3 regions of the Mesorhizobium sp. WSM4871 genome follow, and region 3 is predicted to be linked to each of the others. Evidence: predicted binding sites of a transcription regulator. Region 3 holds the regulator's gene; each other region holds the start of a gene.
The links. Region 3 encodes LexA, which represses DNA repair genes until DNA is damaged. Its sites were predicted from a motif close to TGTTCNNNNTGTGTTCNG; they were not measured.
Positions count from the first base shown of each region.

Region 1: recA (recombinase RecA) is a predicted target of LexA. The motif match lies at 5,002-5,019, and genes of this name have one in related genera.
Region 2: AC0L2H_RS21175 (ATP-dependent helicase) is a predicted target of LexA. The motif match lies at 3,024-3,041, and genes of this name have one in related genera.

Region 1 covers NZ_JBVVPU010000009.1:134,532-141,694, forward strand. Annotated here, with positions in the region: gene AC0L2H_RS19585 (NADP-dependent isocitrate dehydrogenase) at 1-33, shown strand, start outside; gene AC0L2H_RS19590 (glutathione S-transferase family protein) at 47-673, shown strand; gene alaS (alanine--tRNA ligase) at 892-3,558, opposite strand; gene recA (recombinase RecA) at 3,841-4,944, opposite strand; gene AC0L2H_RS19605 (carbohydrate kinase family protein) at 5,224-6,159, shown strand; gene AC0L2H_RS19610 (TfoX/Sxy family protein) at 6,178-6,501, opposite strand; gene AC0L2H_RS19615 (GFA family protein) at 6,590-7,087, shown strand.
Region 2 covers NZ_JBVVPU010000010.1:123,741-130,903, reverse strand. Annotated here, with positions in the region: gene AC0L2H_RS21195 (thioredoxin family protein) at 1-162, opposite strand, end outside; gene AC0L2H_RS21190 (ABC-F family ATP-binding cassette domain-containing protein) at 341-2,218, opposite strand; gene AC0L2H_RS21185 (hypothetical protein) at 2,491-2,661, opposite strand; gene AC0L2H_RS21180 (hypothetical protein) at 2,780-2,950, shown strand; gene AC0L2H_RS21175 (ATP-dependent helicase) at 3,056-5,137, shown strand; gene AC0L2H_RS21170 (DUF982 domain-containing protein) at 5,313-5,615, shown strand; gene AC0L2H_RS21165 (hypothetical protein) at 5,675-5,935, opposite strand; gene AC0L2H_RS21160 (DinB family protein) at 5,987-6,499, opposite strand; gene AC0L2H_RS21155 (glutathione S-transferase family protein) at 6,557-7,163, shown strand, end outside.
Region 3 covers NZ_JBVVPU010000005.1:392,706-399,868, reverse strand. Annotated here, with positions in the region: gene AC0L2H_RS13690 (SurA N-terminal domain-containing protein) at 1-1,337, shown strand, start outside; gene trpD (anthranilate phosphoribosyltransferase) at 1,334-2,344, shown strand; gene trpC (indole-3-glycerol phosphate synthase TrpC) at 2,348-3,160, shown strand; gene moaC (cyclic pyranopterin monophosphate synthase MoaC) at 3,163-3,645, shown strand; gene AC0L2H_RS13670 (molybdopterin molybdotransferase MoeA) at 3,646-4,851, shown strand; gene lexA (transcriptional repressor LexA) at 4,958-5,710, shown strand; gene AC0L2H_RS13660 (ComEC/Rec2 family competence protein) at 5,704-7,163, opposite strand, start outside.

The DNA.
Region 1 (7,163 bases), on a different contig from region 3:
ATCGACGAGAATTTGCAGAAGGCGATGGCCTGATCGCACAGGCAGCATGAGCAAGCCCGTCGTCTACGGGGCGGACTACAGCGTCTATGTGCGCATCGTCCGCCTCGCGCTTGAGGAAAAGGGCATCGACTACGAGCTCGCGCCGGTCGATGTCTTCGCGGCTGAAGGCATTCCCGGCTGGTATTTCGAGCATCATCCGTTCGGCCGCATTCCGGCCTTCGAGCATGACGGCTTTCGCCTGTTCGAGGCGAGCGCGATCGCGCGCTATGTCGACGAGGCCTTCGACGGGCCGGCGCTGCAACCTGCGGATGCCCGCGCCCGCGCAAGAATGAACCAGATCATCGGCATGCTCGACGCCTATGCCTATCGGGCGATGGTTTGGGACGTCGCCGTCGAGCGGCTGGAGAACGAGCCGCCCGACGAGGCGCGGATCGCCGCCGGACTTGGCCAGGCGGAGACGGTGCTTCGCGTGCTCACCTCACTGAAAGCCGCCGGGCCGTGGCTGCTGGGCGAGCAACTGACGCTCGCCGACCTGCATGCGGCGGCGATCATCGGCTATTTCATCAAGGTCGCCGAAGGGCGGAAGCTGCTGGCCGAATTTCCCGATATTCAGGGATGGTGGGACGGCATCGCTCAGCGCCCGAGCTTTGCTCGTACCGAAAAGGTTGGGTGAAAAATACGAGAGGCCGAGGGACTGCACCCCCCTCTGTCCTGCCGGACATCTCCCCCTCAAGGGGGCAGATTGGCAGCTTCATTGCCCCGCCTTTCCTCCAACCTTGAAAATTGGCGAAAGCAGGCATGACATCCAATCTCCCCCCTTGAGGGGAGATGTCCGGCAGGACAGAGGGGGGTGCTGTCCCTCCGAGCCTTGCGATAAATTCTCCTATCCGATCAGGCAGCTTCCAGCGCCGCCTTCACCGCGGCGATCGCGTCGCCGGCCTTCGAGGCGTCGGGGCCGCCGGCCTGGGCCATATCGGGGCGGCCGCCGCCGCCCTGCCCGCCCAAGGCGGCGGATGCGACACGCACCAGGTCGACGGCGCTGAAGCGGGCGGTCAGGTCATCGGTGACGGCGACCACGACGCTTGCCTTGTTGTCCTCGCCAGCGCCGACGAAGACGACGACGCCGGAGCCGAGCGACTTCTTGCCGGCGTCGGCCAGCGGCTTCAGGTCTTTCGGCGCGACGCCGGAGACCGCCTTGCCGAGGAAACCGACACCGGCGACCGTCTCGTTCTCGGCCGGTGCTCCGGCTGCAGCACCACCGCCCAGCGCCAATTTCTTGCGCGCCTCGGTCAGTTCCTTCTCGAGCTTCTTGCGCTCGTCGAGCAGCGCTTCGACGCGCGCCGGCACATCGGCCGGCGAGATCTTCAGCGTTGCCGCGGCCGCCTTCAGCCGTCTGTCCTGCTCGTCGAGATGCCTGCGCGCAGCCTCGCCGGTCAGCGCCTCGATGCGGCGCACGCCGGCGGCGACCGCGCCGTCCGACACGATGCGCACCAGACCGATATCGCCGGTCGCCCTGACATGGGTGCCGCCGCAGAGCTCGACCGAATAGGGCCGGTTGGCCTTGGCGCCATGCAGGCCCGTGCCCATGGAAACGACGCGCACTTCATCGCCGTATTTCTCGCCGAACAGCGCCATGGCGCCTTCGGCAATGGCATCGTCGACCGACATCAGCTGCGTGGTCACCGGGCTGTTCTGCACGACGATCTCGTTCGCCATGCGCTCGACCTCTTCGAGTTCGTCAGGCGAGATCGGCTTGTTGTGCGAAATGTCGAAGCGCAGCCGCTCAGGCGCCACCAATGAACCCTTCTGCGCGACGTGGGTGCCCAGCACTTCGCGCAGCGCCTCATGGATCAGATGCGTGGCGGAGTGGTTTGCGCGCAGCCTGGAACGGCGCGCATGGTCGACTTTCAGCTCGACGGCAGCACCCGTCTTGACCGTGCCGCTGGTCACCTTGCCGAGATGCACGAACAGCCCATCGGCCTTCTTTTGCGTATCGGAAATCTCGATCGAGAAGCCTTCGCCCGAAATGATGCCGGTATCGCCCATCTGGCCGCCGGACTCGCCGTAGAACGGCGTCTGGTTGACGACCACGGCAACCGCATCACCCTTGGTGGCACTGTCGACGGTCTTGCCGTCCCTGACCAGCGCCTGGATGAGGCCTTCAGCCTGCTCGGTCTCATAGCCGAGGAATTCGGTGGCGCCGGTCTTCTCGCGCACCGGGAACCACACCGTTTCGGTCGCGGCCTCGCCGGAGCCGGCCCAGCTCTTGCGCGCCTCGGCCCTCTGCTGCTCCATCGCATTGGTGAAGCCGGCAAGATCGACCGAGATGTTGCGCTGGCGCAGCGCGTCCTGCGTCAGATCGAGCGGAAAGCCATAGGTGTCGTAGAGCTTGAAAGCTGTCTCGCCGTCCAGCATGTCGCCGGCGCCCAGTTTTTCGGTCGCCTCCGAAAGCAGGCCGAGGCCGCGCACCAGCGTCTTGCGGAAACGGGTTTCCTCAAGCTTCAGCGTTTCGGTGATCATCTGTTCGCCGCGCACAAGTTCCGGGTAGGCCTGGCCCATCTCGCGCACCAGCGCCGGCACCAGGCGCCACATCAGGGGATCGCGGGCGCCGAGCAACTGCGCATGGCGCATGGCGCGGCGCATGATGCGGCGAAGCACATAGCCACGGCCTTCATTGGATGGCAGCACGCCGTCGGCCACCAGGAAGCAGGACGAACGCAGATGGTCGGCGATGACGCGGAACGATGCGACAGTGTCCGCATCCGGACCGCGGCCAAGCGCGGACGACGCGGCGTCGATCAGGTGACGGAACAGGTCGGTCTCGAAGACGCTTTCCACCCCTTGCAGGATGGAGGCCATGCGCTCCAGGCCCATGCCGGTGTCGATCGACGGGCGCGGCAGGTCGATGCGCTCGTCCTTCGTCACCTGTTCATACTGCATGAACACCAGGTTCCAGAATTCGAGGAAACGGTCGCCGTCCTCTTCCGGACTGCCGGGAGGGCCGCCCCAGATATGCTCACCGCGGTCGATGAATATCTCCGAGCACGGCCCGCATGGTCCGGTGTCGCCCATCGCCCAGAAATTGTCCGAGGTCGCGATACGGATGATACGGTCGTCGGAAAAACCGGCGATCTTCTTCCAGAAGCCGGCTGCCTCGTCATCAGTGTGGTAGACGGTGACGAGCAGCTTGTCCTGCTTCAGCCCGAACTCCCTGGTGATCAGGTTCCAGGCGAGCTCGATGGCGCGCTCCTTGAAATAGTCGCCGAACGAGAAATTGCCGAGCATCTCGAAGAAGGTCAGGTGGCGCGCGGTGTAGCCGACATTGTCGAGGTCGTTGTGCTTGCCGCCGGCGCGAACGCTCTTCTGAGCGGTGGTGGCACGCGAATAAGGTCGCTTCTCCAGGCCGGTGAAGACGTTCTTGAACTGCACCATGCCGGCATTGGTGAACATCAGCGTCGGGTCGTTGCGCGGCACCAGCGGGCTCGACGCGACGACCTCGTGCCCCTCCTTGCGGAAGTAGTCGAGGAATGTCGACCGGATCTCGTTCACGCCACTCATGAATGATACTGCCTTCTGGAGAGAACCGCCGGCCCGGCCGGCGGCAAATGGGCTCTTCGTTCTAGAAGATGGATTGGGCCTTTTACCGATCACGCCGCAGCCTGTCCAGAAACACGGAATTGGGCCAATTCACGGCGCCTGCCGGTCGTCCATGCACTACGGCTGAAACGCAAACCGCCGGCGCTAGGCCGGCGGTTTGAAACGCAAGGATACGGAACTCGATTACATAAGTTGAAGGTAATGAACCGGGATCATGGCCAGATTCCGGCCACCACCGAGGTCCTACATGGCGCCGGATTCTTCCTCAAAGCCGTCGTCGCTTTCGCCGCGCTCAGGGCCGCCATTTTCAAGGAATTTCTCGGCGATCAGCCCGGCATTCTGCCGCAGCGCCAATTCGATCTCGCGCGCCGTGTCGGGATTGTCGCGCAGGAACAGTTTGGCGTTTTCACGGCCCTGGCCGAGACGCTGCGAATTGTAGGAGAACCAGGCGCCCGACTTCTCGACCACGCCGGCCTTGACGCCGAGGTCGACCAGCTCGCCGGTCTTGGACACGCCTTCGCCATACATGATGTCGAACTCGACCACCTTGAAGGGCGGCGCCAGCTTGTTCTTGACCACCTTGACGCGGGTCTGGTTGCCGACGACCTCGTCGCGGTCCTTGACCGAGCCAATGCGGCGTATGTCGAGGCGCACCGAGGCATAGAATTTCAGCGCATTGCCGCCGGTGGTGGTCTCGGGCGAACCGAACATGACGCCGATCTTCATGCGGATCTGGTTGATGAAGATGACCATGGTGTTGGAGCGCGAGATCGAAGCGGTCAGCTTGCGCAGCGCCTGGCTCATCAGGCGGGCCTGCAGGCCAGGCAGCGAATCGCCCATCTCACCCTCGATTTCGGCGCGCGGCGTCAGCGCCGCGACCGAATCGACCACCAGCACGTCGATGGCGCCGGAGCGCACCAGCGTGTCGCAGATCTCGAGCGCCTGCTCGCCGGTGTCGGGCTGCGAGATCAAAAGGTTCTCCAGGTCGACGCCGAGCTTGCGGGCATAGACCGGGTCGAGCGCATGCTCGGCATCGACGAAGGCGCAGATGCCGCCCTTCTTCTGGGCTTCGGCCACCGTGTGCAGCGCCAGCGTCGTCTTGCCCGAGCTTTCCGGCCCGTAGATCTCGACGATGCGGCCGCGCGGCAGGCCGCCGACGCCAAGCGCGATGTCGAGGCCGAGCGAGCCGGTCGGCACCGTTTCGATCTCGACGACCTGCTCGTTCGCACCGAGCCGCATGATCGAGCCCTTGCCGAAAGCACGCTCGATTTGCGACAGCGCCGCGTCCAGAGCCTTTGATTTGTCCACCGCTTTGTCCTCTACAAGCCGCAAAGAATTCTGAGCCATGATACATCACCCCTTGGTCGTCAATGAAGGCCGGACAATCCGCAATCCCTGGCTATTTGTACCTTTTTTGTTCTCGTTTGGCAAGGGGCACCAAACACTTGAAAAACAAGGAATATCCAGGTTTGTTCTTTTTTCGTTTCACAGAATCAGGTTCGGATGTATCCGCACAGTAAGGGATTCGTTGTCGCGCCGGTCTTCCGAATCGCTGCTTCGATTTGCGGGCAACTCCTGCTCAGCCTAGTGTCTGCGCCGGACAGATAACAGGCGAATAACCGCGGCATGACGAAATCTCCGAGAATCCTGGCCATAGGCGCCGCCCATATCGACAGGCGCGGCCGGATCTCGGGCAGCTATTCGCCGGCTGCGTCGAACCCCGGCACGATGCGCGAGGATGTCGGCGGTAATGCGTTCAATGCGCTTTGCTGCGCCGTGCGGCGCGGCGCCTGCGGCTCGCTGCTTTCGGTGCGCGGTGGCGATGCGCTGGCCGAAAGGGTTTCACAGGCCATCGCCGCCGCCGGAATCGCCGATCTGTCGGCGGTGTTCCTCGACCGCGCGACGCCCAGCCACACGGTTCTCTTCGACCGCGACGGCGCACCGATCGCCGGTCTTGCCGACATGGGGCTCTACGAGCTGGCGCTGCCCAAGCAGATCCGCCGCGCCAAGGTGCGCGAGGCGATCGCTGCCGCCGATGCAATCCTGTGCGATGCGAGCCTGCCGTCGGCGGCGCTTGAGCGGCTGGTTGGTCTGGCGGCCGGCAAGCCGATCTTCGCCATCGCCGTTTCGCCCGACAAGGCGGCGCGGCTGACACCGGTGCTGGGCGACCTGGCGCTGGCATTCATGGATCGGCGCGAGGCCATCGCGCTGGCCAGCGCCGATGCCGGGGAGCAAGACCTCGTTGGCGGGCTGAGGCCCGCCGGCCTCAAGAGCGGCGTGGTGACGGCGAGCCATGGTCTGGTGCTGGGCTTCGACGAAACCGGTGCCTTCTCAATCCTGCCGCCGACGCGAAAAATCGTGGATGCCGCCGGCAGCGGCGACGCGCTGGCGGGTGCGGCGGTGGCTGCCCGGCTGAACGGACGGACGCTGCGTGCGGCGCTGCGCGAAGGCGTTGCCGCAGCGATGCTTGCCAGCGAAAGCGCCGAGCTCGCGCCAGCCTTCACGGCGGCGGCCTTTGCCGAGGCGCTGGCCCTTGTGCCAGAGGCGCGGGAATTGGAATGACACCAGAAGGCAGATTGCCTATTTGCCTGCCCGCCGCCCCGCCTCATAGGCCCGACGCGCCCAGATTGTCATCTCGTCCGGGTCGTCGAATGCGCTGTCGGGAATGCTCCAATAGGGCATGGAGACCAGCTTGCCGTGGCGCGAGCCGGTATAGGTCCATTGCCGGCAGCCGGCGGCTTCGAAATCGGCAGCGCTTTCAGCGTCGGCTTTCAGCAACAATTCGCCGCGCAGCACGATCGCGACGATGACGCCGTCGAAATAGATGCCCTTGCCGCCGAACAGCTTGCGTATGCTGACCGGGCCCAGCCCTTCGAAAAGCTCGGCGATGCGTTCATTGTCCATATCGTGATCATGTCATCCGGATTTGGCCTTGTCATCGCCGCAACCAAAACCATGCTGACAGGTTGAGAGCCATTCGTCGGAGTTTGTCATGCCGCTACTGCTCAAAGGGTCCTGCCGGTGCAATGCCGTCCGCTTCGAGGTGGAAAGCCACACGCCGGTGCCGTTCATGCTGTGCTACTGCTCGATCTGCCGCAAGCAGCAGGGCGGTGGCGGCTTCGCCATCAATCTCGGCGCCGACTACGAGACGCTGAAGATAATTGGCAAGCGCAATCTCGGCGTCTACCGGGCGCAGATCGAGGACGACGAGCATCCGCAATGCGAGATCTCGTCAGGCGAGCGCAATTTCTGCAGGAAATGCGGGTCCGCGCTCTGGCTCTACGATCCGACCTGGCCGGAGCTGGTGCACCCCTTCGCCTCGGCGATCGACAGCGACCTGCCGAAGCCGCCGGAGAAGGTGCATCTGATGCTGAAATACAAGGCGAACTGGGTCGAGCCGGAGATCGGCAGGAAGGACAAGAGCTTCGACGTCTATCCGGAGGAATCGATCGCCGACTGGCACAAGCGAACGGGGATGTGGGTGGAATAGCTATTTGCGTAGCGCCGAAACCCCTGTTCCGTCGTCATTCTGGGGCGGAGCAAGGAGCGAAGCGACGCGGCGCAGA
Region 2 (7,163 bases), on a different contig from region 3:
CCAGGAGGCGGTAATCTCGACCAGGATCGGCCGGCCGGCCTTTTGCGCTGCTTCGAAGGCTTGCCGCGTGTAGGCCATTTGGTCGGCAGCCTGTGCCGCCGGAGCCGAAACGAGACCGGCTATTGCGGTCAGAGCGACGAGGAAGGTGCGGCGGTCGAGCATTTCTTGACTCCTAAAAATGCTGGCAGGCAGAGTCCCACCATTGCGAGCTGAGGCTACGACCTATATTCGCGCCGGCGATGCCAATCGTTACAGCCCTACGGCAATACACCCCCGTCAACGCCTCAATTCCGCCTTTTCTGCCGCCGCCGGCGCGACGAATTTTTTCGGGGATGGGCTGCTATTCCGCCGTGCCTTCCTCATACTCCGCTGACATCGACAGCCATTTTTCCTCGTGGCCAGCCAGCTGTTGCGCAAGCTGCGAACGTTCCTTGGCCAGTCGCGTCGCGGTCGAGGGATCCTTTTCGTAGACCGCCGGATTGGCGAGCTCGTCCTCGATCAGGTCGATGCGCTTGCGGATGCGGTCCATCAGCGCTTCGGTGGCGCGGATTTCCTTGGCCAGCGGCTCGAAGGCGGCGCGGCGCGCTGCCGCATCGCGGCGGCGGTCGGCCTTCGAAGCCTTCTCCGCCTCGCGCTTGCCGCGGCGGTCGCCGGACACGCCGGTGACCAGCGTCTTGTAGTCCTCGAGGTCGCCGTCATACGGGTTGACCGCGCCGTCCTTGACCAGCCACAGCCGGTCGGCCGTCGCTTCGAGCAGATGGCGGTCGTGCGAGATCAGGATGACCGCGCCGGGAAACTCGTTCAGCGCATGGATCAGCGATTCACGGCTGTCGATATCGAGATGGTTGGTCGGCTCGTCGAGGATGAACAGGTTCGGCCCCTCGAAGGCCGACAGGCCCATCAGAAGGCGCGCCTTCTCGCCGCCCGACAGGTCCTTGGCGGCGGTGTTCATCTTTTCGGTGGTCAGGCCGAACTGGGCGACGCGGCCGCGCACCTTCGATTCCGGCGCCTCCGGCATCAGCCGGCGGACATGTTCATAGGCGTTTTCCTCCGGCCGGAGATCATCGAGCTGGTGCTGGGCGAAGATCGCCACTTTCAAGCCAGGCGCCACCGTCATGGTGCCGGTCTCCTGCTTCAGGCGGCCCGACAAAAGCTTGGCGAAGGTCGACTTGCCGTTGCCGTTGGCGCCGAGCAGCGCGATGCGGTCGTCGGCATCGATGCGCAGCGTCATCTTTTTGAGGATCGGCTGCCCCTGGGTATAGCCGACATCGACATTGTTCAGCGCAATGATCGGCGAAGCGACAGTTTTCACCGGCTCGGGGAAGGAGAACGGTCGCACCGTGTCGTTTACGATCGCGGCGATCGGCTTCATCTTCTCCAGCGCCTTGATGCGTGACTGCGCCTGCCTTGCCTTGGAAGCTTTGGCGCGGAAGCGCTCGACAAAGGATTCCATGTGCTTGCGCGCGGCTTCCTGCTTGACGCGGCCCTTCTCCTGCAATTCCTTCTGCTCGGTATATTGCCGCTCGAACTGGTCGTAGCCGCCGCGCCAGAAGGTCAGCTTCTTCTGGTCGAGATGGACGATCGAGTTGACGGCGCGGTTCAAAAGATCGCGATCGTGCGAGATCAGCAGCACAGTGTGCGGATATTTCGAGACGTAGTTCTCCAGCCACAACGTGCCTTCGAGGTCGAGATAGTTGGTCGGCTCGTCGAGCAGCAGCAGATCCGGCTCGGAAAACAGCACCGCTGCGAGCGCAACGCGCATACGCCAGCCGCCGGAGAAGGACGAAGCCGGGCGTCTTTGTGCCGCATCGTCGAAGCCGAGGCCGGCCAGAATGGTGGCCGCGCGGGACTCGGCGGAATGGGCGTCGATGTCAGCCAGCCGCATGTGGATGTCGGCAATGCGGTGCGGATCGGTCGCCGTCTTTTCCTCTTCGAGCAGTGCCGAGCGTTCGAGGTCGGCCTTGAGCACGATCTCGATCAGCGGCTCTTCCGTACCCGGCGCTTCCTGCGCGACCTGGCCGATGCGGGTGTTCCTCGGCAGGCTGATCGAACCGGTCTCAGACGGGAAATCGCCGGTGATCGCCTTGAACAAGGTCGTCTTGCCGGTGCCGTTGCGACCGACAAGCCCGGCCTTGGTGCCGGCCGGCAAGGTCAGCGAGGCATGGTCCAGAAGCAGACGTCCGGCCATGCGCAGCGAAAGGTCGTTGATAACAAGCATGGCCGCGCTTTCGCACAGGACGTCGCCGCTTCGCAAGGTCCGGAGCACCGGTTCGGTCGCATGGGGCACAAAAACGCCAGCCGTGGACGGCTCGATGCCTTCGGCTCAGCTTGTCACCGTGGAAGGCGGCTGGTCTTCAGTGATCGCGCCATGACGCTGCGGCAAGACTCAGCTATCTCTTGCTGTGCGGCGGACCTGATACCCGCCTGGCCGGCGCCATCTCTTCCCCTCCCAAGCGGCGCCGGCCACCGCTCTCATCTCGCGGCAGCCAGTCATTGGGCCGGGGGCGTGCCGGGTTGATCGCCGCCGGTCGTCGACTTGGGTACCGGGTTCTTGTCGACTTGCGGGTTTTGATCGACGGGGGCCTTGGTCGGTTGAATGTTGTTGTCACAAGCAGCGAGAGCCAGCGCTGCCGCCAAAGCCAGGATTGAGAACCTCTTCATCGCGACCTCCTTTCGCCCCGCCTCTTCTTCTCCTTGGGCAAACGAGACGTGTGCCGATTTGGTTGCGTGGGAACAAAACGCCTCCTCTCTGGTTGGTTCACACCAATGGAGGATTGCGATGATGATCCGCCTGCTCATAGCTGGGACTATCGCCTACGCGGCCTATCGCATCACCAAAAAGGTGATTGACGATGTGCCCGACGATTTCGAACCGTTCCCGCCGCCACGGGATGACCGGAAGGTTCTAAGACGTCAGTCGGCGGCGATGGGCGTGGAACCCCAGCGTTAGAGCCTGCCGCGCAGCCAAAGCTCTTCCCGCTCTGCCAATGCTCGGCGAATGCAAGTCCTGCGCTGAAACCGTTGCGAACAAAGCAGAAACGATGCTTGATGGGCAATGAACCTTGCTGCCCGTGATTCGACCTTCATGCCTGCCTACCTCGCCAAGCTCAACGCCGAGCAGCGGCTGGCGGTCGAACATGGCGACGGCATGGTCTCCCGGCCGCTGCTGGTGATCGCCGGCGCCGGTTCCGGCAAGACAAGCACGCTGGCGCATCGCGTGGCGCATCTGATCGTCAGGGGCGCCGATCCGCGCCGTATCCTTTTGATGACGTTTTCGCGCCGCGCAGCATCCGAAATGGCCAAGCGGGTCGAGCGTATCGCAGGCGAGGTGCTGGGCCGCGATGCCTCAATCATCACCGATGCGCTCACCTGGGCCGGCACCTTCCACGGCATCGGCGCGAGGCTGCTGCGCGACTATGCTTTAGAGATCGGCCTCGACCCGGCCTTCACCATCCATGACCGCGAGGATTCCGCCGACCTGATGAACCTTGTCCGGCACGAGCTCGGCTTCTCCAAAACCGAAGCCCGTTTCCCGACCAAGGGCACGTGCCTGGCGATCTATTCGCGCGCCGTCAACGCCCAGGCGCCGCTTGGCGAGGTCCTGGGTTCGGTATTCCCCTGGTGCGCCGGCTGGGCCGAACAATTGAAGGCGCTGTTCGCCGGCTATGTCGAGGCCAAGCAGGCGCAGAACGTGCTCGATTACGACGACCTGCTGCTTTATTGGGCGCAGATGGCCGGCGAGCCGGAGATATCGGCGCATCTCGGCGGGCGTTTCGACCATGTCCTGGTCGACGAATATCAGGACACCAATCGCTTGCAGGCCTCGATCCTGACGGCGCTGAAGCCTGACGGCTCCGGTCTCACAGTGGTCGGCGACGACGCGCAGTCGATCTACTCGTTTCGCGCGGCGGAAGTGCGCAACATCCTCGATTTCCCCAAGCAGTTCGCGCAACCGGCCGAGATCGTCATGCTGGAACGCAATTACCGCTCAACCGAGACCATACTGGCCGCCGCCAATGCGGTCATCGGCGAAGCATCGGAGCGTTTTACGAAAAACCTGTGGTCCGAGCGCAAATCGGCGGAAAAGCCGAAACTGGTCAATGTCCGCGACGAGACCGAGCAGGCGAGTTACGTCTGCCAGGCGATCCTGGCCGAGCGCGAGGCGGGCACGGCGTTGAAGGCGCAGGCCGTGCTGTTTCGCGCCTCGCACCACAGCGGGCCGCTGGAGATCGAGCTGACGCGCCGCAACATCCCGTTCGTCAAGTTCGGCGGCCTCAAATTCCTCGACGCCGCCCATGTCAAGGATATGCTCGCCGTATTGCGCTTTGCTGAGAACCCGCGCGATCGCGTCGCCGGTTTTCGCGTGCTGCAGCTTCTGCCCGGTATCGGGCCTTCGGCAGCCAATGCCATCGTCGAGACGATGGCGACGTCGCTCGACGAGGCGATGGGCCTTGCCCGCTATCGGCCACCGCAAAGGGCCGCGGAGGACTGGCCGGGTTTCGTCGCGCTATTCTCGCAGCTGCGGGCCGGGTCGAAAAAATGGCCGGCCGATCTCGAGCAAATCAGGTTCTGGTACGAGCCGCATCTGGAACGCATCCACGAGGATGCAACGATGCGCCGGGCGGACCTTTTGCAGCTCGAACAGATCGCCGCGGGCTACGCTTCGCGCGAGCGCTTCCTCACCGAACTGACGCTTGATCCGCCGGACGCGACCAGCGACGAGGCCGGCCCGCCGCACCGCGACGAGGATTATCTAATCCTGTCGACCATCCATTCGGCCAAGGGCCAGGAATGGAAAAACGTCTTCGTGCTCAACACCGTCGATGGCTGCATCCCGATCGACCTCGGCGTCGGCTCGAAGGAAGAAATCGACGAGGAGCGCCGGCTGCTCTACGTGGCGATGACGCGGGCCAAGGACAGCCTGCACCTGGTCATGCCGCAGCGTTTTTTCGTGCATGGCCAGGCGGCGCGCGGCGACCGCCACGTCTACGCCTCGCGCAGCCGCTTCATCCCGGCCTCGATCCTTGGCGCTTTCGAGCAGACGGCGTGGGCAAGCGTCCAGGCCAAGGACGATCCGCGCCGCCAGCCGCAGGTTCGCATCGATCTCGGCGCCCGCATGCGTGGCATGTGGAAGTGAGTGAGTAGCGAGATCAGGTAACTATTCACCCCGATAGCGAAGCGGCCGGCGCAGAACGAGACAATCCCATTCCGGCGACATGGAACCTAGAAAGGCCATCCGCGTTTCTGGGCGTCCGATCCCCAGCCGGAAGAGCGGCGTTCGCCGTCATCTCCGCCCAAATCGAGAGGCCCGTATGCACGACAGGATGTTCTTCACCCCGGTTGCCGTCACCGTCGGCGCTGGTCACAAGCGCATGATCGCGTCGCTGTTCGACATGCATGAGTTCCTGACCGAGTTTCCGCCATCGCGGCGCCGGCTGAGTTATGGCGCGGCGGTGAAGGCCTGCGAAGCGGCACGCGCCGGCGAAATCTCGGCTGAGGCGGCGCGCGATGCACTGATCACCTTTGCGGTGACGGCCGGTATCCTGTGGCCGCCCGTCCAGCCGGCCGTCTCGGTCAAGCCGGTCGCGCACGGCTTTGGCGGCTACGCCACCTGACATCAGGCAACCAAGTCTCAGGTTTAGGCTGCGTTCCGGAGCGCTGGTTGATGCGGGCGCTAGATCAGGCGCCTGCTGACGCTCAGTCGGGTCACCGCGGTCACGAGAATGGCACCGACCATGAAATACAGGGTCGCCACGACGTCACCCTGATGGAAGTGGTATCCGGAATTGAGAAGCGCCAGAACCACGGCGAGGAATGCCACGAGGCGCAAGGGTTCATTGGTCATGCGTGCCAACTTTCGCTGTTGCTGCAGGGCGGCCACCCTCAAGGCCGCGCGCTGAATATGATGTTTGGGCGCGTTTTGCAATCTGGCCAATCACCCCATCGTTCGTCTCTTGGGGGACGCCCGTTGCGTTCCGCCCAGAAATCAGGCGAAGGCCCTGCCCTCCTCGCTGCGCTGGAACAGCATCAAGTCCAATCCCAGGCTCGGGCGGCCCAGAATGGTCAGGATCGCATGCGCCTGGCCGCGGTGATGGGTCTGGTGGTTGAAGACATGATCCAGCGCCGGCGCCAGCCGCTGCGAGACGGTGCGCATGTCGGAGACGGTCATGTAGGTGAAGCGGCCGGTCAGCGCCTTCTCGCTCAAGGCCCCGACCCAGTCGATGATGCGCTTGTCCTCGGCCTCGCGCGCCATGCGCAACACGGGCAAGGCCCGGTGCAGGACGGCGTCGAGACTGGTCGGCGCGTCGCCCTCGCCGGTGAAGCGCTTCATCCAGATGCGATCGGCGGTGAGCAGATGGTTGAGCGTTCGCATCATCGATCCGAAGAAGGTGCCGACGTCGCGGTTGAACTCCTCATCGGTCAGGTCGTCCGCGGCATCGTAGATGCGGCCATTGGCCCATTGATTGTAGGCCGCAAACATCATGAAATGCTGCTTCATCTTTCTCTCGAAATCTCGTTTCGCCTGCCTAACTAGACCGCAAGGACGCCGCCGCCAATGACCATTCTGCTCTATGACCTCGTCGGACGCGATACCGCGCGTCCGTTCAGCCCGCATTGCTGGAAGGCGGCGATGGCGCTTGCCCACAAGGGGCTCGACATATCAAGCGTGCCGACGCGCTTTCTCGAAGTGCCTGCCGTCGAAGGCGGCGTCTCGAAGACCGTTCCGGTGATCCGTGACGGCGATCGTGTCGTCGCCGATTCCTTCGCCATCGCGCTCTATCTCGACGATGCCTATCCCGAGCGGCCGACATTGTTTGCCGGAGACGGCGGCAAGGCGATGGCACGCTTCATCGAACGCTGGTCGCAATTGACCATCCATCCCTATGTCACGTCAGCGGCGATAATGGACCTGCACGCCATGCAGGACGAGGCGAACGCCGCCTATTTCCGAAGCAATCGCGAGCAGCGTTTCGGCAAGAGGCTGGAAGAGGTCGAGGCGGTGCGCGACGCCGGGCTGGCCGCCTTCCGTGCCTCGCTGGAGCCGCTGCGCTCGATGCTCGCCTACCAGCCTTTCATCGGCGGGCAGTCGCCGCTGTTTGGCGACTATATCGTCTTCGGCGCACTGCAATGGGCGCGTATCGCTACGCCCTACCGCCTGCTCG
Region 3 (7,163 bases):
ATCGCGGCGAAGACCGCACCATCGACTATGTGACCTTGCCGAAATCGCTGGTCGAGCCGATCGAAGCGCCGTCCGACACAGCACTCTCGGCCTATTTCGAGGAAAACAAGAAGACCTACGCGGCGCCGGAATACCGCAAATTCTCCTATGTCCGGCTCGAACCGCAAGACATCATGGATTTGAGCGCCGTGAGCGACAGCCAAGTCAGCGACGACTACAACAAGAACAAGGCGCGTTACACCACGCCGGAATTGCGCACCATCGAACAGCTCGTCTTCAAGACGCCCGAAGCCGCCAAGGCCGCGCTCGATTCGCTGCAGACGGGTGCTACATTCGACAAGATCGTCGCCGCCGAGGGCAAGACGCCTGCCGATACGCTGCTGGGCACGCTGGCCCGGGACAAGATCGCCGACAAGGCGGTGGCGGATGCGGCGTTCGCACTCAACGTCAATGAAGTCAGCCCGGTCGTGCAAGGCGCCTTCGGCCCGGTGCTGCTGCGCGTCACTGACATCAAGCCCGAAGTGGTGAAGCCGCTGGCCGAAGTGTCCGCCGAGATCCGCAAGGACCTGGCGCTTGGCGAGGCAAATCGCATCCTTTTGGACGTGCACGACAATTATGAGGATATCCGCGCGTCGGGAAGTTCGCTAGCGCAAGCCGCCGACAAGCTGAAGTTGAAGCTCGTCACCATCGACGCGATCGATCGTACCGGACAGAGGCCGGACGGAAGCATCGTCAAGGATCTGCCGGAATCACCGGCGCTCATCAAGGCGGTGTTCGACGCCGAAGCCGGCACGGAGAATGCCGATCTCACCACGGCCGACAACGGCTTCGTCTTTTACGAGGTGAATGCGATCACGCCCGCCCGTGACCGCACGCTGGATGAAGTCCGCCAGAAGGTGGTGGCCGACTGGACGGCAACCGAAACGACCAAGCGGCTCACCGCAAAGGCGGACGAGCTTGAAAAGCGTCTCAAGGCCGGCACCACGCTCGATGCGATCGCCGGCGAGCTCAAGCTCGAGAAACAGACTAAGCGCGGCGTCAAGCGCGAGGCTGACGACGTCGATTTCGGCAAGGAAGGAGCGGCTGCCATGTTCGGCGTCGGCGAAGGCGGGACCGGCCTGATCCCCTCGCCCACCGGTGACGGACAGATCCTGTACAAGGTCGCCGAGGTCTTCGAGCCTGCCGGAGCCGACGCCAGTTCCTTGCCGGACGATGTGCGGAAATCCTTCACGTCAGGCATGTCCGACGATTTGCTCGACCAGCTGGTGGCGCAGTTGCAGACGCAATACGATGTTCGCATCGACCAGACCGCCGTTGCCCAAGCCCTGACCAGATGAGCGCGCTGAAGACCCACATCGCCAAGATCGCCACGGGAACCGCGCTTTCGTTCGAGGAAGCGCGCGAGGCTTTCGACATCATCATGTCGGGCGACGCCACGCCCGGCCAGATCGGCGGCTTCCTGATGGCGCTGCGCGTGCGCGGCGAGACGGTGAGCGAGATTTCCGGCGCCGTCGCCACGATGCGCGCCAAGATGCTGCGCGTCGACGCGCCCGAAGGCGCCATCGACATCGTCGGCACCGGCGGTGACAATTCGCACTCGGTCAACATCTCGACCGCATCCGCCTTTGTCATCGCCGCCTGCGGCGTGCCGGTGGCCAAGCACGGCAATCGCGGACTGTCCTCGCAGACCGGGGCCGCCGACGTGCTGATCGCGCTGGGCGTCAAGATCGACATTCCGCCGGAAACGATCGGCCGCTGCATCCATGAGGCCGGCGTCGGCTTCATGTTCGCGCCGGCGCATCATCCGGCGATGAAGCATGTCGGCCCGACCCGTGTCGAGCTCGGCACGCGCACCATCTTCAACCTGCTTGGCCCGCTGTCCAACCCGGCCGGCGTCAGCAGGCAGATGGTCGGCGTGTTCCTGCCGGAATGGATCATGCCGGTGGCCGAGACATTGAAAGCCCTGGGCGCCGACCATGCCTGGGTCGCCCATGGCGACGGCTATGACGAGATCACCACCACCGGCGAGACCCAAGTGGCCGAACTGGTCGGCGGCGAGATTCGCAGCTTTACGCTGACCCCGGAAGCCGTCGGGCTGAAGCGCCACACCAAGGACGAACTGCGCGGCGGCGACGCCTCCTACAACGCCAAGGCCATGCGCGACATGCTGGGCGGCGCTGCCGGCGCCTATCGCGACACGGTGCTGATGAATGCCGGCGCCGGGCTGGTGGTGGCGGGCAAGGCAACCACGCTTGCCGACGGCATGGCGAGTGCCGCGCAAGCCATCGACAGCGGCCGGGCGCTAAAGGTGCTCGACAGGCTGGTCGCGATTTCGAACGGATAGGGAATGGCTGATATCCTGCGCAAGATCGAGGCCTACAAGCGCGAGGAGATCGTCGCGGCAAAGGCGCTTGTGCCGCTGGCCGAGATCAAGGCGCGGGCGAAGGACGCCGATGCGCCGCGCGGCTTTCTCGCGGCGCTTGATGCCAGGCGCAAAGCCGGGGCTTTCGCGCTGATCGCCGAGATCAAGAAGGCGAGCCCCTCAAAGGGCCTGATCCGCGCCGATTTCGACCCGCCTGCATTGGCCAAGGCATATGCGGCGGGTGGCGCTGCCTGTCTTTCGGTGCTGACCGACGCGCCGTCGTTCCAGGGTGCGCCCGAATTTCTCACCAAGGCGCGCGCAGCCGTTGATTTGCCGGCACTCCGCAAGGATTTTCTCTTCGATCCCTATCAGGTTTACGAGGCGCGTGCCTGGGGCGCTGACGCCATCTTGATCATCATGGCCAGCGTCGATGACGGCGTGGCGAGCGAACTCGAATCCACGGCTTTCGAACTCGGCATGGATGCGCTGGTCGAAGTGCATGACGAAGCTGAGATGGAACGCGCCTTGAAACTGTCGTCGCGGCTGATCGGCATCAACAACCGCAATCTCAGGACGTTCGAAACCAGCATCGAGACGTCAGAGCGGCTGGCCGCGATGGTGCCGGCCGATCGGCTGCTGGTCAGCGAGAGCGGTATCTTTTCACATGACGACTGCCGCAGGCTGGAGAGGAGCGGCATCGGCACGTTCCTCGTCGGCGAGAGCCTGATGCGGCAACAGGACGTGGCTGCAGCAACGCGCTCGCTGTTGACCGGCAAGGCCCCAGCAGAGGTTATCTGACGATGTCAGCCGCCCTCACCCATCTTGGCGCGCAAGGCGAAGCCAATATGGTCGATGTCGGTGACAAGGCGGAGACGACGCGCACGGCGATCGCCGAAGGTTTTGTCTCGATGCGGCCGCAAACACTGGAAATGATCCTGGCGGGCGATGCCAAGAAGGGCGACGTGCTCGGCACCGCACGCATCGCCGGCATCATGGCGGCAAAGAAGGCGCATGAACTGATCCCGCTCTGCCACCCGCTGCTGCTGACAAAAGTCTCCATCGATATCGAACCGGACCAGTCGCTGCCCGGCCTCAAGGTCACGGCGCTGGTCCGCGTCACCGGCAAGACCGGCGTCGAGATGGAAGCCCTGACCGCGGCCTCGGTCGCTTGCCTGACGATCTACGACATGGCCAAGGCGGTCGACCGCGCCATGGTGATCTCCGGCGTCCGGCTGGTGGAAAAGACCGGCGGCAAGTCCGGCGACTACAAGGCAGGTTCTTAAATGGCGCTGGTCCCGGTGGCGGAGGCGCTCGAACGCCTCCTTGACGGTGCGACGGCGCTACCAGCCGAAAGCGTTGCGCTGATGGACGCGGCTGACCGGGTATTGGCCGAGCCCGTGATGGCGCTGCGCACCCAGCCGCCCTTCAATGCCTCGGCCATGGACGGCTATGCGGCGCGGGCCGCCGATGTCACATCCGCACCCGCCAGGCTTTCGGTGATCGGCATGGCGCCGGCCGGTCGTGGCTTCGAAGGCACTGTCGGTCCGGCGCAAGCCGTGCGCATTTTTACCGGAGCGCCGCTTCCCGCCGGCGCCGACACCATCGTTATCCAGGAGAACGCCAGGGATCTCGGCGGCGGCAGCATCGAAGTGACCGAGCCGACGCCGGAATGGCGAAACATACGCCGTCTGGGGCTCGACTTCTCGAAAGGCGATGTCCTGCTGGAGAAGGGCCGCCTGCTCGATCCGGCCGCATTGTCGCTGGCAGCCTCGGCCAATCATCCGCGTGTCAGCGTGGTGAAACGGCCCCTGGTCGCCATCATCGCCACCGGCGACGAATTGCTGCCGCCGGGCAGCGACCTCGGGCCCGACCAGATCATCTCGTCCAATGCCTATGGCGTTGCCGCCGCAGCCCGGTCGGTCGGTGCAAATGCCCTCGATCTCGGCATCGCCGCGGATCGCAAGGAAGCGATCGCCACTCTGGTGAAAAAGGCGGTCGCCGCCGGCGCCGATGTCCTCGTCACCCTCGGCGGCGCTTCGGTCGGCGACCACGACCTCGTCCATGACGTGCTGACCGGCGAAGGCATGACGCTCGATTTCTGGAAGATCGCCATGCGCCCCGGCAAGCCGCTGATGTCCGGGCGGCTGGGCACTGTCAGATGCATCGGCCTGCCCGGCAACCCGGTGGCGAGCCTGGTCTGCACGCAGCTTTTTCTGAAGCCGCTGCTGGCGCGGCTCGGCGGCCGGGCGTATCGGCAGGACATGCGCGAGGCGCGGCTCGGCGCCGCAATGCCGGCGAACGATCTCAGGCAGGATTATGTGCGCGCCGTGGTGACCGAAGAGGCCGGATCGTTCAAGGCGACGCCGTTCGGCATCCAGGATTCCTCGATGCTAAGAATGCTGGCCGACGCCAATGGGCTGATCGTGCGTGAGCCTTTCGCTCCCGTCGCCGCGGCCGGCGCTGCCTGCAGCGTGCTGATGCTACGCTGAACAAAACGTCAACACATTCATTAAACTTTAAATGGTTGCGGAACACAACTGGAACAGATAGTGTTTGTTCTGGGTTTGTTTTTCTGATTCTGTTTTGGGGGCCGCGATGCTGACACGCAAGCAACATGAACTGCTTATGTTCATCCACGAACGGATGAAGGAAAGCGGCATTCCGCCCTCGTTCGACGAGATGAAGGAAGCGCTCGATCTCGCCTCCAAATCCGGGATCCATCGGCTGATCACGGCGCTGGAGGAACGCGGCTTCATTCGCCGGCTACCGAATCGCGCTCGTGCGCTGGAGGTGCTGCGTCTTCCCGACTCGATTGCCCCTGGCCTCAATGCGGCGCGCAAATTCTCGCCGAGCGTCATTCAGGGCAGCCTTGGCCAAAACAATTCCGGGCAGGGTAACCTCGGACGGCAGATCAAGCCGGCGCTATCGCGAATGCCTTCCGCCGGCAACAATGACGACGCCGTTGCCGCGGTGTCCATTCCGGTGATGGGCCGCATCGCCGCGGGTGTGCCGATCGACGCCATCCAGCACCAGACGCACTCCATCTCGGTACCGCCGGACATGATTACAGGCGGCGCGCACTACGCGCTCGAGGTCAAGGGCGACTCGATGATCGAAGCCGGCATCTTCGACGGCGACACGGTCATCATCCGCAATGCCGACACCGCCCAGCCTGGCGAGATCGTCGTGGCGCTGGTCGACGAGGAGGAAGCGACGCTGAAACGGTTCCGCCGCAAGGGCGCTTCGATCGCACTCGAAGCCGCCAACCCGGCCTACGAGACGCGCATCTTCGGGCCGGACCGCGTCAAGGTGCAAGGCAAGCTCGTCGGTTTGATCCGGCGTTACTGAACCACAGACGGCTTGGATTTCTCGGGCTTGCGGTATGGCGGCAGCCCCCTCGCCTCGCGCGAAAACTTTCGCTGGGTATGCCATGGCCGATATGGCGCTTCGACGGCGAAGCGGATTTCTGCACGCATGGTCGCCGATTGCGGGTTGAAGAAGACGGCGGCACTGCCGGCGCGGGCAAGCTGCCGTTTGGTGACGACAAGGATCAGCGGATTGCGGCAGGGATCGTAGGCGGTGGCATCGTCGATGACGATCAGGTCGGCAAAGGCGCAGGCTGGCCGGGCGGTCTTGCGGTCGTCGGCGAGCGCGACGATAGCGCCCGACGGATGCCTGGCTATGCACAGGCCTTCTGTGCAGTAGAACGGCGCGCCCGGCGGCAATTCGGCCGGATCGGTTATGTCAAACTGAGCGTCGCCCTTGGCGAACGTCTCCGGTTCGACGATGGTTTCGGATACCAGCGCATGCTTCCAGTTGTCGGTGGTAAACACGTTCGAACGTACCCGGTTGATGGCAAGTTCGCCGTTCCCGATCGACAGCGCCACCAGATGCCCGTCCTCCGAGATCAGGACGTCGGGCGTGCGGGTGTGGGAAATCGTCAGCAGTCCGGCGAGCGCGAAAGGAAGGGCCGCGAGCCGTAGCCGGGTCGTCGCCATGGTCGCGATGACAAGGGCGATCGTCACCAGCAGGACGGACTGACGCGAAATCAGCCCGACCGCATCGATCGGCGAGCGCTGCGATATCCAGCCGGACAGGGCAATCATCGCCGTGAGCCCTTTGCCCATCACATAGAGGAAAGGGCCGTCGGCGCCGAACGGCATCGCCAACGCGCTGAGAACCGCGAAAGGCATGACCACCAGCGAAACAACAGGCATGACGGCCAGGTTGGCGAACAGGCTGAGCGGCGAGACGCGCTGGAAGTGCCAGATGGCGAAAAGCGCCGTTGCGCCGCCGGCGATGATGGAGGTCATGGCGAGGCCGCCCATCGCAGCCAGGAATTTTCGCGTGACGAAACCAGGCAGCGATCGTCGTGGCGGTGGCGTGGTGACCTTGCCTGCACGGTAATCGGACCAGCCGGCATAGGCGCCGACAAGTGCGGCGGTCGCGGCAAACGACATCTGGAAGCTCGGGCCGACCACCTCGTGCGGCGACACCAGGATGACGGCAATCGCCGAAATCGCCAGATTGCGCATGGTCAGTGCTGCCCGGTCGAAGAGCACCGCGATCAGCATCACCGCCAGCATGATGAAGCTGCGCTCGGCCGCGACCACCACGCCAGAAATGACGAGATAGGCCGCGATCGAAAAGAGTGCGGCCGCGGCCGCGTATTTCTTGATCGGCCGGCGCGAGGAAAAATCGGGAAACAGCGCGAAGGCGCCGCGCAGCAGCGCCATGACCGTACCGGCGACCAGCGCCATATGCAGGCCGGAGATGGAAATGATGTGGTAGATGCCGGTGC